Regions from separate parts of the Paenibacillus sp. FSL K6-1096 genome, predicted to be linked through region 1. Evidence: a T-box and tRNA genes for the amino acid it is inferred to sense, from the RefSeq annotation. Region 1 holds a T-box; the other holds one or more tRNA genes.

The links. The T-box of region 1 lies ahead of pheS (phenylalanine--tRNA ligase subunit alpha). A T-box ahead of a tRNA ligase gene usually reads a tRNA of that ligase, here a tRNA-Phe.
Region 2: it has a tRNA-Phe gene. The T-box ahead of pheS (phenylalanine--tRNA ligase subunit alpha) is inferred to sense a tRNA for this amino acid. The anticodon was not compared.

The regions. Positions count from the first base shown of each region.
Region 1 is NZ_CP150274.1:5,612,208-5,621,885, reverse strand. Features, by position in the region: gene MHI24_RS24835 (hypothetical protein) at 1-924, opposite strand, end outside; gene pheT (phenylalanine--tRNA ligase subunit beta) at 1,103-3,547, opposite strand; gene pheS (phenylalanine--tRNA ligase subunit alpha) at 3,884-4,918, opposite strand; T-box leader at 4,978-5,264, opposite strand; gene MHI24_RS24820 (hypothetical protein) at 5,537-8,116, shown strand; gene MHI24_RS24815 (efflux RND transporter periplasmic adaptor subunit) at 8,113-9,558, shown strand; gene MHI24_RS24810 (ABC transporter ATP-binding protein) at 9,555-9,678, shown strand, end outside.
Region 2 is NZ_CP150274.1:2,637,957-2,647,634, reverse strand. Features, by position in the region: gene MHI24_RS11640 (glycosyl hydrolase family 18 protein) at 1-636, shown strand, start outside; gene MHI24_RS11635 (YgzB family protein) at 759-1,124, opposite strand; gene MHI24_RS11630 (nucleotidyltransferase-like protein) at 1,254-2,129, shown strand; rRNA gene MHI24_RS11625 (16S ribosomal RNA) at 2,547-4,107, shown strand; rRNA gene MHI24_RS11620 (23S ribosomal RNA) at 4,435-7,361, shown strand; tRNA gene MHI24_RS11615 (tRNA-Asn) at 7,425-7,500, shown strand; tRNA gene MHI24_RS11610 (tRNA-Ser) at 7,504-7,593, shown strand; tRNA gene MHI24_RS11605 (tRNA-Glu) at 7,623-7,697, shown strand; tRNA gene MHI24_RS11600 (tRNA-Val) at 7,721-7,796, shown strand; tRNA gene MHI24_RS11595 (tRNA-Met) at 7,826-7,899, shown strand; tRNA gene MHI24_RS11590 (tRNA-Asp) at 7,915-7,992, shown strand; tRNA gene MHI24_RS11585 (tRNA-Phe) at 8,046-8,121, shown strand; tRNA gene MHI24_RS11580 (tRNA-Thr) at 8,135-8,210, shown strand; tRNA gene MHI24_RS11575 (tRNA-Tyr) at 8,216-8,301, shown strand; tRNA gene MHI24_RS11570 (tRNA-Trp) at 8,308-8,381, shown strand; tRNA gene MHI24_RS11565 (tRNA-His) at 8,410-8,485, shown strand; tRNA gene MHI24_RS11560 (tRNA-His) at 8,529-8,604, shown strand; tRNA gene MHI24_RS11555 (tRNA-Gln) at 8,624-8,698, shown strand; tRNA gene MHI24_RS11550 (tRNA-Gly) at 8,705-8,779, shown strand; tRNA gene MHI24_RS11545 (tRNA-Cys) at 8,788-8,861, shown strand; tRNA gene MHI24_RS11540 (tRNA-Leu) at 8,887-8,965, shown strand; gene MHI24_RS11535 (ABC transporter permease) at 9,054-9,678, opposite strand, start outside.

The sequences.
Region 1 (9,678 bases):
CTCGCCGAGCTGCTTCTCCAGCTCCTGGAGCTGCTGCTTATGCCGGTGCTCCTGCGTTCCCTGGGACTGGCGCAGCTCCTTGGTCTTGGCCTGCTCCTTCTCCAGCGCTTCCCGCTCCCGGGCAAGCTCACCGGTGAGCGCCTCCTTCGTCTCGGCCAGCTCCTTGCTCAACGTGCTGCGGATCTCCACGATCTCGCTGCCCATCGATTCCCGGGTCTGCTGCAGCTCCTGCTCCAGACCTGACAACGTCTCCATCCGCTCGCGGGTCAATGTCTCGCGCAGCTCCTCCAGCTCCTGCAGATGGGCAGCCTGCAGTTCCTCCACCTGCTTCAGCCGCAGGGCTTCAGCAGCTTCCAGCTCCTGCCGCGCAGCCTCGCGGGCAGCAGCCTGCTCTGCGGCGTGATTCTCGCGCAGCGTCTTCAGCTCGGCTTCGCGTTCCTTCAGCTGCTGCTCAAGCTGCTCACGGCCGGCAGCCGCAGCCTGCTTCTCTTCCTCCAGCAGTTCGGCATGAAGCTGGCGCTCCTGCTCCTGCGCCTCCAGATGCCTTGCGCGCTCTTCTTCCGCAGCGGCAATCAGGCGCGCCGCTTCTTCCTTCGCCGCCGCATCAAGCTTCTCATAGGCTTCCTGCTGCTCACGCTGCGCATCCTGAAGGCGCGACACTTCGGCGCGCAGCTCGGTACGCTCGCCGGTCAGCATGTTCAGCTCGTTTTTGAAATCCTGAACCTGAATCGCCTGCTCTGCCATATGTACAGCCGCAAGCACCGCAATCCGCGGGGTATCCAGGCGTGTATGTGATTTGGATATTGCACGCATATGCTCATCGACATAACGGGCAACTTGTTTCATATATTCTGTACTGCTTCCAACAAGCTTATAGGAAGTTCCGTATATCTCCACGGCGACACGGGTCCGGTCCATAGCCACAGTTGTGCCCTCCTTTGTATGTGTGCGGATTCTAAGATGGTTTCCTTGCTCCTATTGTAGCGTGATTTCTTAACCTTTGGCAAAAGAACGGTGATACTCCGCATTTCACAAGGGTACAGAAAAGCCGCAGCGAATCTCTGTTTCTAAATGGATTCGCTGCGGCTTTGCACAATTCCTGCTATTTTCTTAATTCAGCGCCAAAAGTTTGTTCCAGCGCAGAGACTACTCTGTCATGCACTTCCACAACCTCTTCATCGGTCAGCGTATGGTCGGTATGGCGGTACAGCAGCGACAGCGCAACGCTCTTCTTCCCTGCCTCCATCTTGCCTCCGGTATAGATGTCGAAGACCTGCACATGCTGCAGCAGTGTTCCGCCATGCTCACGGATGGTAGCGGTCAGATGGCTTGCCGGCACCTCCGCACCGACAACGACTGCGATATCCCGTTCCACGCCCGGGAAGCGGTGCAGCTCGCTGTATTGCAGATGGGAACGGGCCGCATGATACAGCGGCTGAAGCAGCACTTCGGCTACATAAGTATCCTCCAGATCCATGCGGCGCTGCAGCTCCGGATGCAGCTGGCCCAGCGTACCGATCTTCACGCGGCCCTCAGGCTGCTGCAGATAGACCGAGGCGGAGCGGCCCGGATGATAGCCTTCAGGCGCATCGCCTTCGTAGGTAATCCGATCAGTGAGTCCAAGATGCTCAAGCACCGTCTCCAGTGCACCCTTCAGATCGAAGAAGTCCACCGGCTCCGCCGCTACGTTCCACTGCTTGGCCGCACGGGTGCCGCTCAGCAGCAGGCCGAGTACCGGCAGCTCGCTTGGCTGGCGGGTAAGCACCTCTTCTTCTGTAAGGAACACATTGCCGATCTCGAACAGCGCCAGATCGCCTTGGCGGCGGTTCGTATTGTAGAGGGCAATGTCCAGCAGCTGCGGCAGCAGGCTGGTGCGCAGCACGCTGCGCTCCTCGCTCATCGGCATCGCCAGCTTCACCGGCAGCTTGCCGCCCGTAAGCGCGGGGAAGAGCTTAGTCTGCTCCGGCTGAATGAAGGAATAACCCATAACCTCCTGATATCCGCCCAGCGAGAGCAGGCGGCGGAGCTCCCGGCGCAGGAACTGCTGTCTGGTGAAAGCACCTGGCGTTGTTGTCCCTTCAATGAGGGTAGTCGGAATATTATCGTATCCGTACAGACGGGCAATCTCTTCAATGAGATCGACATCCTGAGTGATGTCGCCGCGGCGGGTCGGCACCTGCACCTCAACGATTCCCTGGGCCGCATCGCCGCACTTGAAGTGCAGACGGCCGAACAGGGTCTTCACTTCCAGCAGGGACAGCTCCGTGCCGAGATAACGGTTCAGCTTCTCCAGCGACAGCGTAATCACCTTCTCCGCTACGGGAGCGCCGCCAGCCTGGACAATGCCTTCATGCACGGCTCCGCCGGCATACCGGGCCATCAGAGCGGCAGCGCGGTTCAGCGCAGGAATTACCGCATTCGGGTCCACTTCCTTCTCGAAGCGCTGGGAAGCCTCGGAGCGCAGGCCGAGCTGGCGCGAGGTCTTGCGGACGGTTCCGCCGTCGAACTTGGCCGATTCCAATACGATGCTGACCGTGTTCTCCGTAACCTCCGTTGACAGTCCGCCCATCACTCCAGCCAGCCCGATGGCTCCCGAGCCGTCGGCAATGACCAGCATCTGCGGCTCAAGCTTGCGTTCCTGCCCGTCAAGGGTGGTCAGCAGCTCGCCTTCACGGGCGAAGCGCACACCGATGGTTCCGCCCTGCAATTCTCCTCCGTCAAAAGCGTGCAGCGGCTGACCGTATTCCAGCATCACATAGTTGGTAATATCCACGATGTTGTTGATCGGGCGCACCCCGGCTGCCATCAGGCGGTTCTGCATCCAAAGCGGGGATGGAGCGACCTTCACACCGGTGATATAACGCACGGCATAATGGCTGCAAAAAGCTTCATCCTCTACGCTAACCGCAATGGAGTCAGCAGCCTTCCCGCCGGTCTCCACCAGCTCTGCCGCCGGATCGGCCAGCTTCAGGTCACGGCCCAGCACCGCGCTAACCTCGTAAGCGGCGCCGATCATGCTGAGGCAATCGGAACGGTTCGGCGTCAGATCGAAATCAAGCACCTCATCATTCAGCCCCAGCACCTTGAGAATATCCTGGCCGACCTCAGTCTGCTCAGGCAGTACAAGGATGCCCTCCTGCAGCTCCTTGGGCAGCAGCTTGTCGTTCAGGCCCAGCTCTTTGGCCGAACAGATCATGCCTTGCGACAGCACGCCGCGCAGCTTGGCTTTTTTGATCTCCAGGCCCGGCAGCTTGGCGCCTACCAGCGCGACCGGCACCTTCTGGCCCGCTGCGACATTCTTCGCTCCGCAGACGATCTGCAGGTCCTCGCCCTGGCCCGCATCCACGATACAGATGTTCAGCTTATCGGCATCCGGGTGCTTTTCTTTGGATTTCACATAGCCGGTTACGATCCCGGATATTCCTTTGTTGCGCGGTTCTACTCCGTCAATCTCGATGCCGGCGGTGGTGATTTTGTCCGCCAGCTCACCCGCGGTCACCCCTTCCAGCGATATATAATCGGCCAGCCAGGCGGTTGATACTTTCATAATCGCACACTTCCTTTTGGTTCAGATGTATTTATCTCCATGCCGGTTGTGCTGGGGCCCTTTTTCGGAAGCTGCTGCGTGATCTTTCCTTCCTGCTTCACAATTCCTGTTAATAGCGCACCTGCAAGGAATGTTTGGACTTCCGGCCGCTGTTGTATTTGAATTTCCTGATTAGAACCGCTTCCCGCGGTAGAAATTCAAATCCAAAGGCGGACGCTTCCGCTCCTCCAGTTCCAAAATTCCCCTCCGGTGCATTCTTAACAGTTAAAGAAACAGTAACTCAAAATCCGCTGCACCCTTCCTGTCCAACGCGCCCCGCACACCCCCGCCAAATCCCTAAATCCCCTTGAACTGCTGCACAAAACCCATATCATTCGTGTAGAAGTTGCGGATGTCGTCGATGCCGTACTTCAGCATCGCAATCCGCTCCACGCCCATGCCGAAGGCGAAGCCGCTGTAGACCTCCGGGTCGTAGCCGCCCATCCGCAGCACGTTCGGGTGCACCATACCGGCGCCCAGAATCTCCAGCCAGCCGCTCTGCTTGCAGAGACGGCAGCCGCTGCCGCCGCATTTGAAGCAGTTCACATCGACCTCAACGCTCGGCTCGGTGAACGGGAAGAAGCTTGGACGCAGACGGATTCCCGCTGCCGGTCCGAACATCTCCTTGGTGAACTGCTGCAGCGTGCCCTTCAGGTCGCTCATGCGGATATTGCGGCCGATGACCAGGCCTTCAATCTGATGGAACTGGAAGGAGTGGGTCGCATCGTCGTCGTCGCGGCGGAAGACCTTGCCGGGACAGATGATTTTGACCGGAGATTCTCCGTTCGCTGCCTGCATGGTGCGCACCTGCACCGGCGACGTCTGGGTCCGCATCAGAATATCATCCGTTATATAGAAGGAATCCTGCATATCCCGGGCCGGATGGTTCTTCGGCAGATTCAGCGCCTCGAAGTTGTAATAGTCCGTCTCCACCTCAGGGCCCTCAGCGATCCGGAAGCCCATGCCGATGAAGATATCCTCGACCTCCTGAAGCACCCGGCTCAGCGGATGAATTCCGCCCTGCGGCAGGCCGCGGCCCGGCAGCGTCACATCCACCTTCTCGGCGTTCAGACGGCTGCGGGTCTCCTCCTGCTGGAAGAACTCCTGCTTCGTGCCGATAACCTCCTCAATGGCGCTGCGCACCAGGTTCGCCACCTGTCCGATTACGGGACGCTCCTCCGCGCTCAGCCCGCCCATTCCGCGCAGAACCTCGGTCAGCTCGCCTTTTTTGCCAAGGTATTTGACACGCAAGTCATTCAGCAGCTGCGGATCGGTTACCGCCTCCAGCTTCGCCAGCGCCTCAGCCTTCAATGCTTCCAATTTCTCCTTCATCAATGGTACTGCCCCCTCAAATCTCGTATTGTGCAACACAAAAAAGGCCTTTCCTCCCGGTAAGGGACGAAAAGACCGTGGTACCACCCTTGTTAGACGGCCGGATGCTTCCCTTAAGAGTACTATTCCCTCTTCCGGTGCGGCCAAGACCTGTCTCACTCTATGCAGATATAACGGTCTGCGGCCGGTCTCCCCTACTATCCTGCCAAGGAAGCTCTTGGCCAATTTCAGGGAACTGCTCCGGAGTGAACTTCGGCAGCTCTGCTCTCTTAGAAACGCTCTCAATCTGCGGCGCTTCCTCCCTGTAAGCCAGGCACTGCGTACTCTTCTCCATCAATGCATTTATGCGGATTATATCCTCTGCACTTCGATCCTCCACTTGGGAAGATATGCCCATCTATTATAAGCAAAAACAGCGAATTTGACAAGCCGGGCAAATTTTGCTTATTTTTTATCTTCTTTTAAGCTTTCTTTAAGCTTCAGCGCGGTTTGAAGGCCATTTTTTCAGCGGACATTCAGTCAACATTGATATTTTGCCTTATGAGATCATCTGGCTGTCCTTCCGTGGAAGGTGGCCGCTTTAGGTGAATACAGACTTGTATAAAGGGAGGACATTTCATGCTCACACGAAAAAAGGCATTTGTTCTGCTGCTGCTTAGCACAATTGCCGCAACTCAAACCGTAGGGAGCCCGGGAACCGCAGCATATGCCGCTTCATCCGGTTCAAAGGCTGCCGCCGCAAGCACGGTCACGGAAGTCTCTACATTTAACGGTCAAAGCGCGCTCAAGCTCGGCACCGCGCTTCAGGTGAAGCTGAGCCATGTGGGGATTCAGAGCCAAACCGGCGGCAATATTCTCACCTACACGCTTACCTATACTAACAATGCCGGCAGCAGCGTCAATCTGGCCGACTATTTCTCCAAAATTGTAACTGCGGGCGGCAGCATCATCAAGGGAAAACCGGTCAGCGCAGACAATGCTGTCAAGAAAATCCCTGCCAAGCAGAGCATCAGCCTTACATACTATGCCAATATTGGCACTGCCGCTTCAGTCAAAGGACTCAAAATCAACATATACGGCTGGAATTTCAGCGCCGCTAATTATGAACAGCGCATAGGCACGTTCACGCTTCCTTCTAATTATTCATTATCCTCTCTTATAGGGGAGACCCGGAAGGTTGAACTCGGCGGCATTACCGCCGGCACCAAAGCAGAATCCGTGCAAATCTACAAATATAACGGCAAAGTCTATGCCAAGGTCGGGCTTACTGTAACCAATCTGGGGACCAAAGTGCTTACAGATCCGGGCTATGCCTTGTACCTGAAATCCTCGGGCGGCTCAGTCTTCACGCTTACACTGGATGACAGCAGCTCCGAATTCAAGCTCCAGCCTCAGGAGAAGAAGACTCTCTATTATATGACCGAGATCCCTTCCTACATGAATGTCAGCAAGCTGACGCTGCAGATCGCCAAGCTGGATGAGGGACTCAAGCTGTACTTGCCCGTCTCTTCCTATGCACTTCCGGCTGCCGTAACCGCAGACTTCACCGTAGCGGCGGGCTACACCAGGAAGATCTCCATAGGCAGCAACAATGTGGATATGCAGCTGCTGAAGGCTAATGTACACGCGGATAACGGAAATGGCGTCTGGAGCTATCAGCTCCGGGTGAAGAATGCCGGCAGCAAAGCGGTCACTTTGCCTGCTTATGAGCTTAATGTCAAATCGGCGGAAGGCTACAGCTTCCCGGTAACGGCCACAGCCTTCGACAGCCTGACCCTGAAGCCGCTGGAAGAGAAGCTGATTGAGCTGAGCGCTAATGTTCCGCTGGAGCTGGCTCAGAATTCGCTGGAGCTGCAAATGATTGCTCCTGCAGCCAGCGAGGATAAAATAACGCTGCCTGTGGCCTATTTCCGCATCCCGTATACGCCGGAGAGCCAGATTCATCTCGCCTCTGAGACCAGCGTAACCAATACCTACGGCACCTTCGCGGTCTCGCTGGACTCCCTGCTGCGTCTGCCTTGGAGCAGCGAGGATCTGGTACAGGCCAAACTGACGATACGCAATGCAACGTCCAAATCTATTACCTTACCTGCTCTTACCGGCGTACTCCTGGCGGATCAGCAGGATCTCAGCTCCTCTTCGCAGACTTATACGGACAACAGCTCTTCGGTGCTTGCCCCTGGTGCCAGCACTCAGATCACGGTTCAAGGCCGTATTCCCTACACCCTGGATGTCAGACAAATCAAGCTCATTCTCCAGGAGACTAAGGGTACAGAGGTGTCGCAGTTCCTCTCTCTCAGCACAAGCGACAGTGCCATTAAGAGTGTAGCTCCGCTGGCTGCAGGAGAAGCCTTCAAGATCAATTCCACCGGCAAAAAAGCCACCGTGAAGGAACGGTCCACCCTCCTGTATACAGGAACCGGCTCGAACCTGGTGTACAGTGAAGTGGAAATGAACAGCGAAGAAGTCCGGCAGACCGATCTGGCCCGTCTGTACGCACAGTTCAGGACTGCTGACGGGCAATATTTTGAAGCTACAGTCAACCAGTCTGAGCTGTCGACCAGCCCTGGGGGCAAAACACTGGTTACCTTCTGGGCGAAAGTCCCGGCCAATCTGGACACCGCAGGTCTGCAGCTGTATATCAGCCAGGCTATTGCCGATGGCAAGCTGACTACCGCCGGAACGGCAGCGACAGGATACGTGAATACAGCAGCGCTGACACTGACTCCGGCAGAGGTTACGCCTTTGACCAATCTGGCTTCGGTTCCACTTTTCCCTTACACACTGGAAGTTACCAGCTCTATAGGGGAGCTTACCAAGGGCGCAAGCAGCATTGCTGTGACGTTCAACTACAATCTCAATCAGGATACTACCTATCAGACAGGCGCTTACCAGCATAAGCTCATTCTTCAGGTAATCGATCCTTACGGAAAGTCTCACGAGAAAACACTGACGCTGGGAACCGACCTGACCTTGGGAACAAACAACTCTTATTCAACGACTCTATCCAGCGTTCTGTTCAAAAATCTCAGCTCCGGCACCTATGCCCTTAAATTCTACGATGAATTCCAGGGAGTGCGGACGGAGATCGCCAGCCAGGCCTATGCCCTTGAGGTTACCGCCAAAGCAGCCACCTCCTCCTCTTCCGCAGCAGCGGCAGCAGGAAATACCGGAGATTCTGAAGGAGCCGCACAATGAACAAGAAGAAAAGTATTATTACCGCTTCAGTTATAGTTGCCGTTGCTATTGCAGGGATTGCGGGCTATATGCTCTGGCCGGATCAGAACCGGCAGATCACTGCCGCTCCGCTGAATACGGCGGTTGCCAGTAAGGGGGATATCCTGGTGGGTGTCTCGGGTTCAGGTGCAGTATCGGCAATCAACAGCGAGAGCATCCGTACCAAAGAAGCCGGGAAGGTCGATAAGGTCAAGGTTAAGAAAGGAGATGTCGTCAAAAAAGGCGATGTGCTGATCACATTTGTTGCGGGCGATCTGGACGACAAGCTGAAGGAAGCCAACAAGTCATTGGAGAATCTCAAGACAGAGCTTGAGAATAAACAGGAGAGCTACAAGACGCTGGCGATGAATGACGCTACAGAGGAAGAGCTGGAATCCGCAAAAAAAGCCATTGATAAAGCCAATAGTGATATTGTGGACGGGCAGGAAGCTATCGCTGATATCTACGAAGATATGGCTCCGCCCGATCCGCTGACCGCACCTATCGACGGGACGATCACTGCCGTGAATATTACGGATGGTGAACAGGCCCAGAATGGTGCTGAGCTGTTCACCATGACCGACTACGTTAACCTAAGCGTTACCGTGCAGGTAGACGAGCTGGATATCCCCAAAATCAAGCTGAATCAAGCCTCTACCATTACAGTGGATGCCCTTGAGGACAAGTCTTTTACCGGTAAAGTTATAGACATCGGCAAAGAAGGCACCTCATCGAATGGTGTCTCCCTGTTCAACGTCACTGTAGGATTAAATGACTCAGCAGGTGTACTCGTCGGCATGTCTGCAGAGGTGGCGATTACCATCGAAGAGAAGAAGGATATTCTGACCGTTCCCATCGAAGCTGTAACGAAGATAAACGGGGAATCCTTTGTCAATGTAGCGGTAACCGGGGATGAAGAATCCGGCAGGGCGGACAAAGATGCGCCGGGCTCCAATTCCCCTGCTGGCGCTGCAGCGGGTAGTGAACCCTCCGGTAATGAAGCGGGTACCAGAGGCCCAGGCGCCCCCAGCGGCAGAGAATTCCAGGGTGGTGAACCTCCGTCTGGAGAGTTCCCTGCTGACGCAGAGTTCCCTGCTGGCGCAGAGTTCCCCGGCATGGCAGCCGGAGGCAGAAGCGAAAGAAGCGAAAGAAGTGGAGCGGGTTTCGGCTCAGGTATGAAACGGGTGGCCGTAGAGACCGGTATCCACAATGAGAGCAGCATCGAAATTGTCAGCGGCCTAAGTGAAGGGGATGAAGTGATCCTCCCGACCGTGACTTCTTCAGGCAATGCCGTCTCTCCGCAGCAAGGCGGCATGGGCGGCATGGGCGGATTCCCCGGCGGCGGTGGAGGCGGCTTTCCTGGCGGCGGGGGCGGATTCCCCGGCGGGGGCGGCGGCTTCGGCGGAGGCGGTGGCGGACGATGATCTCATCAGAGCCGCTGATCCGGGTTGAGAATATGAAGCACAGCTACACAATGGCCGGAGAATCGATGACGGTTCTGAAGAGCCTGAGCTTTAACATTAATCACGGAGAATTCGTTGCGA
Region 2 (9,678 bases), 3.0 Mb from region 1:
GACTTCGAGAATGTGTATACGAAGGACGGGCCGAATGTTACCCAGTTCATGCGTGAGCTGAAGCCGATGGCCCAGAGCCGGAATCTGGTCGTCTCCATTGATGTCACCCCGAAATCCAACAGCGAAATGTGGTCCCTGTTCCTTGACCGCCGGGCGCTTGGCGCAGTGTCGGACTTCCTGATCGTAATGGCCTATGATGAACACTGGGCAGCCAGTCCGGTAGCGGGCTCGGTCGCCTCCCTGCCGTGGGTCAAGACTTCGGTTAACCGGATTCTGGAGGAGGATGAGGTGCCGGCGGAGAAGCTGATTCTTGGCGTACCGCTCTACACGCGGATCTGGACCGAAGCCACCGAGAAGGGTAAGACCAAGGTAAGCTCAAAGGCTGTCAGTATGAATGCGGTGAAGGAGATCATTGCCGAGAAGAAGCTGACGCCGGTATTCGATGAGAAGGCCGGTCAGAACTACGTGGAGTATAAGGAAGACAAGACTCTGCGCAAAATATGGATCGAGGACAAGACCTCACTCACCGCGAGAGTGGAGCTCGCCCGCTCCCTGAAGCTCGGCGGTGTGGCAGCGTGGAACCGGAGCTTCGCCAGCCCTGAGGCCTGGGAAGCGTTGAAGGGCATCATAGAATAACATTAACTCATTATAAAAAGGTGTTGTCCTCCAGGGGGACAACACCTTTTTTGCAGAAGATAAGAATGCTGCTGCATATTTCTTGTAGATAAATGATTACAACAAACACCGCTAAAATAGGGTTATTGCTTAAGCTGCTGGGCTTCGAGCTGCTCGGCAGTAATCGTGGCCTCAGCCGGGTCTGTCGTAAGGATCGTATGACAGAACATGCAGCGGTCGGTTTTGCCCAGCATTTTGGTCAGCTTATGGCATTCCGGGCATTCCACCTGAACGGCGCTGGTTGAGAGCATTCCGGCCCAGAAATAGATGGCCATGCTGGCCATCAAAGCGATCAGGCCGATCACCAGTCCGATTCCGGCGAATACCTTGCCTGCTGATCCCCAGAATACAATGCCTGCGGTGCCCATGATCATAAGCCCCATGCCCACCATGGTAAGCAGCAGCCCCCAGGTGCGGAAGGCATTGATTTTGGCGGATTTAAATTTCATGAGTGTGATCTCCTTACTGAAATATAGTTCGGTCATTCAGGAGGAACTGGCATGATGATGTAGAATAATATGAGTTATAGAGATTATAACTGACTGGATGCTAAATCGCCATATTCGATGGAGGGAAGTATGGAACTGTCCAATTTGACCCTACTCAGTGGGGAGACATTCGATGAGAATGTTCTGGGAGCCGTGGCCTGGCGGCAAAGAGGGGAAGACACCTTTCAAAGTGCGCTGCTGCACGATTATGATATGGTCGTCCTCATGCTGCATGAGGAACAGGAAACCGAACGTATCATAACCCATACTATTGCCGGCGATAAGCGGACGCAATCGGTGCATGTGGGTCTGTCTGCTCTGGAACGTGCTGTGATGGCGGGAGATAATAATGAACTGCTGGCCAGCCTGATCTCCGGGGAGGTCATCTGGGACCCTAAGGGAATCCTGGAAGAGATGCGGAAGCAGCTTACCCGGTTCGACGGGCCGCTCAAGGAACGGGTGCTGTTTATGGAATTCGCCCGCTTTTTACATATGTATATTAAGTCCAAGCGTTACATTGAGGCTGGCTGCACCATGGATGCCTACAACTGCGTGCTGATTGCATTGTATCATTGGGCGCGGATTGAAGTGAGCGAAGCGGGACATTTCCCGGAGCCGGCAGTTTGGGGACAAGTCAAGAGCATGAATTCCCAGGTGCATAAGCTGTATGAGGAACTGACGATCAGCACGGAGACGCTTGACCAAAGGGTTGAACTGATTCTGCTGGCCTGTGAATTTGCCCTGATGTCCAAGATGCCTGACTGCTGTGCCATGCTGATTCGTATTCTGGGCAGCCGCAAGGAGGCGTGGAGCATCAAGGAGCTTCTACAGCATTCCGGGTTAAGCCAGCTACAGGCAGAACTGCCGCTGGTGTTGCGCAAGCTGGTGTCGCGTTCTTTAATCCGGGAGATCAGCTCCTGGACTGTAGAAGCCGGAGATGGACATGCAATCCGGTATACCCTTTAATGATGCAGTGAGTTTGGCGTTGGAAATGGTCCTATAATTAGATAATGACTGCAAGCGAATGGAGAGGGGATGCACTCTCTTTTTTTATTTGTTTTTAGGGTTGACTTGGGCGCAGATCGTATGTTAAATTATAACTCGTCCCTCTGACATTGCGATGTGTTGCAAGACATTCGTAAGTCAGCCGCAAAAAGAAAATAAAAAAATGGTTGACTAAAACGAGGGCGCTGTGATATATTATAAAGGTCGCTGCTGAGACAAAATAAAGCGACAAAAGATGTGCTTGATCTTTGAAAACTGAACAACGAGTGAGTATCGGAAATCACTTTGGTGATTCCAAATTAGAGAATGTAAATTCTCGTCAGATGTTTCAAAATGAGCTATCGCTCTTTCTATAAGCGCTTACTTCGGTAGGCGACCTAATTGGAGAGTTTGATCCTGGCTCAGGACGAACGCTGGCGGCGTGCCTAATACATGCAAGTCGAGCGGAGTCTGGTTGGAAGCTTGCTTCCAACTTGGCTTAGCGGCGGACGGGTGAGTAACACGTAGGCAACCTGCCCCTAAGACTGGGATAACTACCGGAAACGGTAGCTAATACCGGATAATCTCTTTCCTCTCCTGAGGGAAGAATGAAAGGCGGAGCAATCTGCCGCTTGGGGATGGGCCTGCGGCGCATTAGCTAGTTGGCGGGGTAACGGCCCACCAAGGCGACGATGCGTAGCCGACCTGAGAGGGTGAACGGCCACACTGGGACTGAGACACGGCCCAGACTCCTACGGGAGGCAGCAGTAGGGAATCTTCCGCAATGGGCGACAGCCTGACGGAGCAACGCCGCGTGAGTGATGAAGGTTTTCGGATCGTAAAGCTCTGTTGCCAGGGAAGAACGTCCGGTAGAGTAACTGCTGCCGGAGTGACGGTACCTGAGAAGAAAGCCCCGGCTAACTACGTGCCAGCAGCCGCGGTAATACGTAGGGGGCAAGCGTTGTCCGGAATTATTGGGCGTAAAGCGCGCGCAGGCGGCTATTTAAGTCTGGTGTTTAAACCTTGGGCTCAACCTGGGGTCGCACTGGAAACTGGGTGGCTTGAGTACAGAAGAGGAAAGTGGAATTCCACGTGTAGCGGTGAAATGCGTAGAGATGTGGAGGAACACCAGTGGCGAAGGCGACTTTCTGGGCTGTAACTGACGCTGAGGCGCGAAAGCGTGGGGAGCAAACAGGATTAGATACCCTGGTAGTCCACGCCGTAAACGATGAGTGCTAGGTGTTAGGGGTTTCGATACCCTTGGTGCCGAAGTTAACACAGTAAGCACTCCGCCTGGGGAGTACGGTCGCAAGACTGAAACTCAAAGGAATTGACGGGGACCCGCACAAGCAGTGGAGTATGTGGTTTAATTCGAAGCAACGCGAAGAACCTTACCAGGTCTTGACATCCAACTAACGAAGCAGAGATGCATCAGGTGCCCTTCGGGGAAAGTTGAGACAGGTGGTGCATGGTTGTCGTCAGCTCGTGTCGTGAGATGTTGGGTTAAGTCCCGCAACGAGCGCAACCCTTGACTTTAGTTGCCAGCAGGTAGAGCTGGGCACTCTAGAGTGACTGCCGGTGACAAACCGGAGGAAGGTGGGGATGACGTCAAATCATCATGCCCCTTATGACCTGGGCTACACACGTACTACAATGGCCGGTACAACGGGAAGCGAAGCCGCGAGGTGGAGCCAATCCCAGCAAAGCCGGTCTCAGTTCGGATTGCAGGCTGCAACTCGCCTGCATGAAGTCGGAATTGCTAGTAATCGCGGATCAGCATGCCGCGGTGAATACGTTCCCGGGTCTTGTACACACCGCCCGTCACACCACGAGAGTTTACAACACCCGAAGTCGGTGGGGTAACCCGCAAGGGAGCCAGCCGCCGAAGGTGGGGTAGATGATTGGGGTGAAGTCGTAACAAGGTAGCCGTATCGGAAGGTGCGGCTGGATCACCTCCTTTCTATGGAGAATCGTCTTCTGCGATGAAGACATTCAAATCGGAAGCTTAGCTTCCACCAATCAGGTTTAGGCCTGTTACTCACTCGTTGGTCAGTTTTGAGAGTTTAAGCTCTCAACTTGATCCTTGAAAACTGGATACCGAAACGAATTTGCGTTTTAGAACATTCCTTTAAGCTGAACTTGTGTAAGCAAGTTTGAAGTTTTTAGTTATACTGAGCGATGGTTTTGGATTGTGAGCGACCTTTGGCTTTGAATATTCCAGCGGGCGGATTTATCCGTACGCGCTATTCAAAACAAGATGAGCGAATAAGCCAATACCGGAGCGATTGGTTAAGCTACTAAGAGCACACGGAGGATGCCTAGGCGCCAGGAGCCGACGAAGGACGTGGCGAACAACGAAACTGCCTCGGGGAGCTGTAAGCAAGCTTTGATCCGGGGGTGTCCGAATGGGGAAACCCAGCTGTGGTAATGCACAGTTACTCGTATCTGAATACATAGGATACGCAGAGGCAGACCAGGGGAACTGAAACATCTAAGTACCCTGAGGAAGAGAAAACAATAGTGATTCCGTCAGTAGCGGCGAGCGAACGCGGAACAGCCTAAACCAAGGGGCTTGCCCCTTGGGGTTGTGGGACGTCTCACATGGAGTTACAAAAGGTTAAGGTAGGCGAAGAGGTCTGGAAAGGCCCGCGATAGAGGTAAAAGCCCTGTAGCCAAAAGTTTAACCCCTCCGAGACGGATCCCGAGTAGTGCGGGGCACGTGAAACCCCGTATGAATCTGGCAGGACCATCTGCTAAGGCTAAATACTACCTGGCGACCGATAGTGAATCAGTACCGTGAGGGAAAGGTGAAAAGCACCCCGGAAGGGGAGTGAAATAGAACCTGAAACCGTGTGCTTACAAAAAGTCAGAGTCCTCTATATGGATGATGGCGTGCCTTTTGTAGAATGAACCGGCGAGTTACGTTCAACATGCAAGGTTAAGGTGAGAAGCCGGAGCCGCAGCGAAAGCGAGTCTGAATAGGGCGACTGAGTATGTGGGCGTAGACCCGAAACCGTGTGATCTACCCCTGTCCAGGGTGAAGGTGCGGTAACACGCACTGGAGGCCCGAACCCACGTACGTTGAAAAGTGCGGGGATGAGGTGGGGGTAGCGGAGAAATTCCAATCGAACTCGGAGATAGCTGGTTCTCCCCGAAATAGCTTTAGGGCTAGCCTCGGTGAATGGAGTGGTGGAGGTAGAGCACTGATTGGGTGCGGGGCCCGCAAGGGTTACCAAGCTCAGTCAAACTCCGAATGCCACTTACTTCTTGCCGGGAGTCAGACAGTGAGTGCTAAGATCCATTGTCAAAAGGGAAACAGCCCAGACCATCAGCTAAGGTCCCCAAGTGTGTGTTAAGTGGGAAAGGATGTGGAGTTGCACAGACAACCAGGATGTTGGCTTAGAAGCAGCCACCATTGAAAGAGTGCGTAATAGCTCACTGGTCGAGTGACTCTGCGCCGAAAATGTAACGGGGCTAAACACACCACCGAAGCTATGGCTTGATGCTTTGCATCAGGGGTAGGGGAGCGTTGTATGTGGGTTGAAGGTGTACCGTAAGGAGCGCTGGACAGCATACAAGTGAGAATGCCGGTATGAGTAACGAAAAGATCAGTGAGAATCTGATCCGCCGAAAGCCCAAGGTTTCCTGAGGAAGGCTCGTCCGCTCAGGGTAAGTCGGGACCTAAGGCGAGGCCGACAGGCGTAGTCGAAGGACAACAGTTTGAAATTACTGTACCACCGTAATCCGCTATGAGCGATGGGGTGACGCAGGAGGGTAGTGACGCGGACTGATGGATGTCCGTCTAAGCAGTGAGGCTGGTGTGCAGGCAAATCCGCACACTGTTAAGGCTGGGCTGTGATGGGGAGCGAAAATTACAGTAGCGAAGGTCATGATCTCACACTGCCAAGAAAAGCCTCTAGCCAGGAGAAGGTGCCCGTACCGCAAACCGACACAGGTAGGCGAGAAGAGAATTCTAAGGCGCGCGGAAGAACTCTCGTTAAGGAACTCGGCAAAATGACCCCGTAACTTCGGGAGAAGGGGTGCCTCGGTAGGGTGAATAGCCCGAGGGGGCCGCAGTGAAAAGGCCCAAGCGACTGTTTAGCAAAAACACAGGTCTGTGCGAAGCCGCAAGGCGAAGTATACGGGCTGACGCCTGCCCGGTGCTGGAAGGTTAAGGGGAGTGGTTAGGGGTAACCCGAAGCTATGAACCGAAGCCCCAGTAAACGGCGGCCGTAACTATAACGGTCCTAAGGTAGCGAAATTCCTTGTCAGGTAAATTCTGACCCGCACGAATGGCGTAACGACTTGGGCGCTGTCTCAACGAGAGATCCGGTGAAATTTTAATACCTGTGAAGATGCAGGTTACCCGCGACAAGACGGAAAGACCCCATGGAGCTTTACTGCAGCTTGATATTGAATTTGGGTACGATCTGTACAGGATAGGTGGGAGCCGTGGAAGGCGGAGCGCAAGCTTCGCTGGAGGCGCCGTTGGGATACCACCCTGATCGTATCTAGGTTCTAACCTGGTACCCTCAGCGGGTACGGGGACCGTGTCAGGCGGGCAGTTTGACTGGGGCGGTCGCCTCCTAAAGAGTAACGGAGGCGTTCAAAGGTTCCCTCAGAATGGTTGGAAATCATTCGAAGAGTGCAAAGGCAGAAGGGAGCTTGACTGCGAGACCTACAAGTCGAGCAGGGACGAAAGTCGGACTTAGTGATCCGGTGGTACCGCATGGAAGGGCCATCGCTCAACGGATAAAAGCTACCCTGGGGATAACAGGCTTATCTCCCCCAAGAGTCCACATCGACGGGGAGGTTTGGCACCTCGATGTCGGCTCATCGCATCCTGGGGCTGAAGTAGGTCCCAAGGGTTGGGCTGTTCGCCCATTAAAGCGGTACGCGAGCTGGGTTCAGAACGTCGTGAGACAGTTCGGTCCCTATCTGTCGTGGGCGCAGGAAATTTGAGAGGAGCTGTCCTTAGTACGAGAGGACCGGGATGGACGTACCGCTGGTGCACCAGTTGTTCCGCCAGGAGCATGGCTGGGTAGCTACGTACGGACGGGATAAGCGCTGAAAGCATCTAAGCGTGAAGCCCCCCTCAAGATGAGATTTCCCAGTATGTAAGACCCCTTGAAGACGACGAGGTAGATAGGTTGGAGGTGGAAGTGCAGCAATGCATGGAGCTGACCAATACTAATCGGTCGAGGGCTTATCCAATAAACTAACACACAAATTCGTTTCGGATTCAGTTTTCAGGTGATCAAGACCTGATATGTATATTCCCTGATAGCTCAGTTGGTAGAGCACTCGACTGTTAATCGAGTTGTCACAGGTTCGAGTCCTGTTCGGGGAGCCATATGGAGAGGTGTCCGAGTTTGGCCGAAGGAGCACGATTGGAAATCGTGTAGGCGCCACAAGCGTCTCGAGGGTTCGAATCCCTCTCTCTCCGTAGCAGTACTTCATTATGTTCCACAGCATGGCCCGTTGGTCAAGGGGTTAAGACACCTCCCTTTCACGGAGGTAACATGGGTTCGAATCCCATACGGGTCACCAATATCATCATACGGTTCTCATTTGGAGGCTTAGCTCAGCTGGGAGAGCATCTGCCTTACAAGCAGAGGGTCGGGGGTTCGAACCCCTCAGCCTCCACCATCTATAATTAAATAGATTTTTACTAATGACGCGGGGTGGAGCAGCCCGGTAGCTCGTCGGGCTCATAACCCGAAGGCCGCAGGTTCAAATCCTGCCCCCGCAATTAACCTTTTACTTTGGAACCGTGGTGTAGTTGGCCTAACATGCCTGCCTGTCACGCAGGAGATCGCGGGTTCGAATCCCGTCGGTTCCGCCATTCTTAATTGCTTCAGGGATGAGAATTAATCATCTTGAAAGAATCACTTTTATGGCTCGGTAGCTCAGTCGGTAGAGCAAAGGACTGAAAATCCTTGTGTCGGGGGTTCGATTCCCTCCCGCGCCACCATACAATTTAATATGCCGGTGTAGCTCAATTGGTAGAGCAACTGACTTGTAATCAGTAGGTTGGGGGTTCAAGTCCTCTCGCCGGCACCATCCGTGGAGGCTTAGCGAAGTGGCCAAACGCATCAGACTGTAAATCTGCTCACGTACGTGTTCGGTGGTTCGAATCCATCAGCCTCCACCATTTTTTAGGGGCATAGTTTAAAGGTAGAACAACGGTCTCCAAAACCGTTGGTGTGGGTTCAATTCCTGCTGCCCCTGCCAATTTAATATCCTATAAAAGAATCACATGGCGGCCGTGGCGAAGGGGTTAACGCACCGGATTGTGGTTCCGGCATTCGTGGGTTCGAGACCCATCGGCCGCCCCATTTCTTTTATAAGAATGTTAAGGTATTGCAACAACTTCATATGGCGACTGTGGCGAAGGGGTTAACGCACCGGATTGTGGTTCCGGCATTCGTGGGTTCGAGACCCATCAGTCGCCCCATTTATTTCAAAGCAAATTTTGGGGATTAGCCAAGCGGTAAGGCAACGGACTTTGACTCCGTCATTCATAGGTTCGATTCCTATATCCCCAGCCATTATATGCGGACGTGGCTCAGCGGTAGAGCATCGCCTTGCCAAGGCGAGGGTCGCGGGTTCGATTCCCGTCGTCCGCTCCATTTCTTTCGGTGCCATAGCCAAGTGGTAAGGCAAAGCTCTGCAAAAGCTTTATCCCCAGTTCAAATCTGGGTGGCACCTCCATTATTTTTTTGTTTCACTTATATATGCCGGCGTGGCGGAATGGCAGACGCGCTCGACTCAAAATCGAGTGGGAAACCGTGGAGGTTCGAGTCCTCTCGCCGGTATCATTTATTAATAAGAACAGCCCTTTAGATGGAAAATCTAATGGGCTGTTCTTATATTTATTACACCGGTAACAGAAGTAGGGGACGCCTATGCCGCTCGACCGGCCTTAAATCCGGAAGCGAGCAGCAGGGCCAAAAATCCCACGGCGACGCCCCACAAAACGAAGGCGTTTGAGCCGACCGCATCCAGCCCTCCGAAATACATCACTTCCCGAAGTCCTCCTGCCGCGAACCGCAGTGGCGTCCACGAATAGATCCAATCACGGGTCGTCTCTGACAAGAACTCTGGAGCCATGTTCAGCAGCGGCATAGAGAAGAACATCAGCAGTACGAGCAGCGGTATTCCACGGATTCCGATCCAATTCAGCAAGGAAGATTGTAACAAGAAGAAGGCCGATCCGGCCAACCAAAGGAATAACCACGTCTCCTTCGCGTTCACCAGTTCCATGCCGTACCAAGATGCAGCCATCCATACGGTAAAGCAAGAGGCTAGGCCGACGATCACAAGTCCCCCGATAGCCTGCAGCGCGCTGACTGTCCATCTCCTTGAACCCGCAGCAACCGCCTTCTGGCCAGCCAGAAACAAGATTATACCGGTCACCATGCTGCCGATCCATATGGTCTGGGTCAACAAACCTGGCGCATTCCCTGACGCACTATTCACCCCGGGAGGATGCACGACTTCTTCCTGAATGTTCACCGGTGTCATTAAA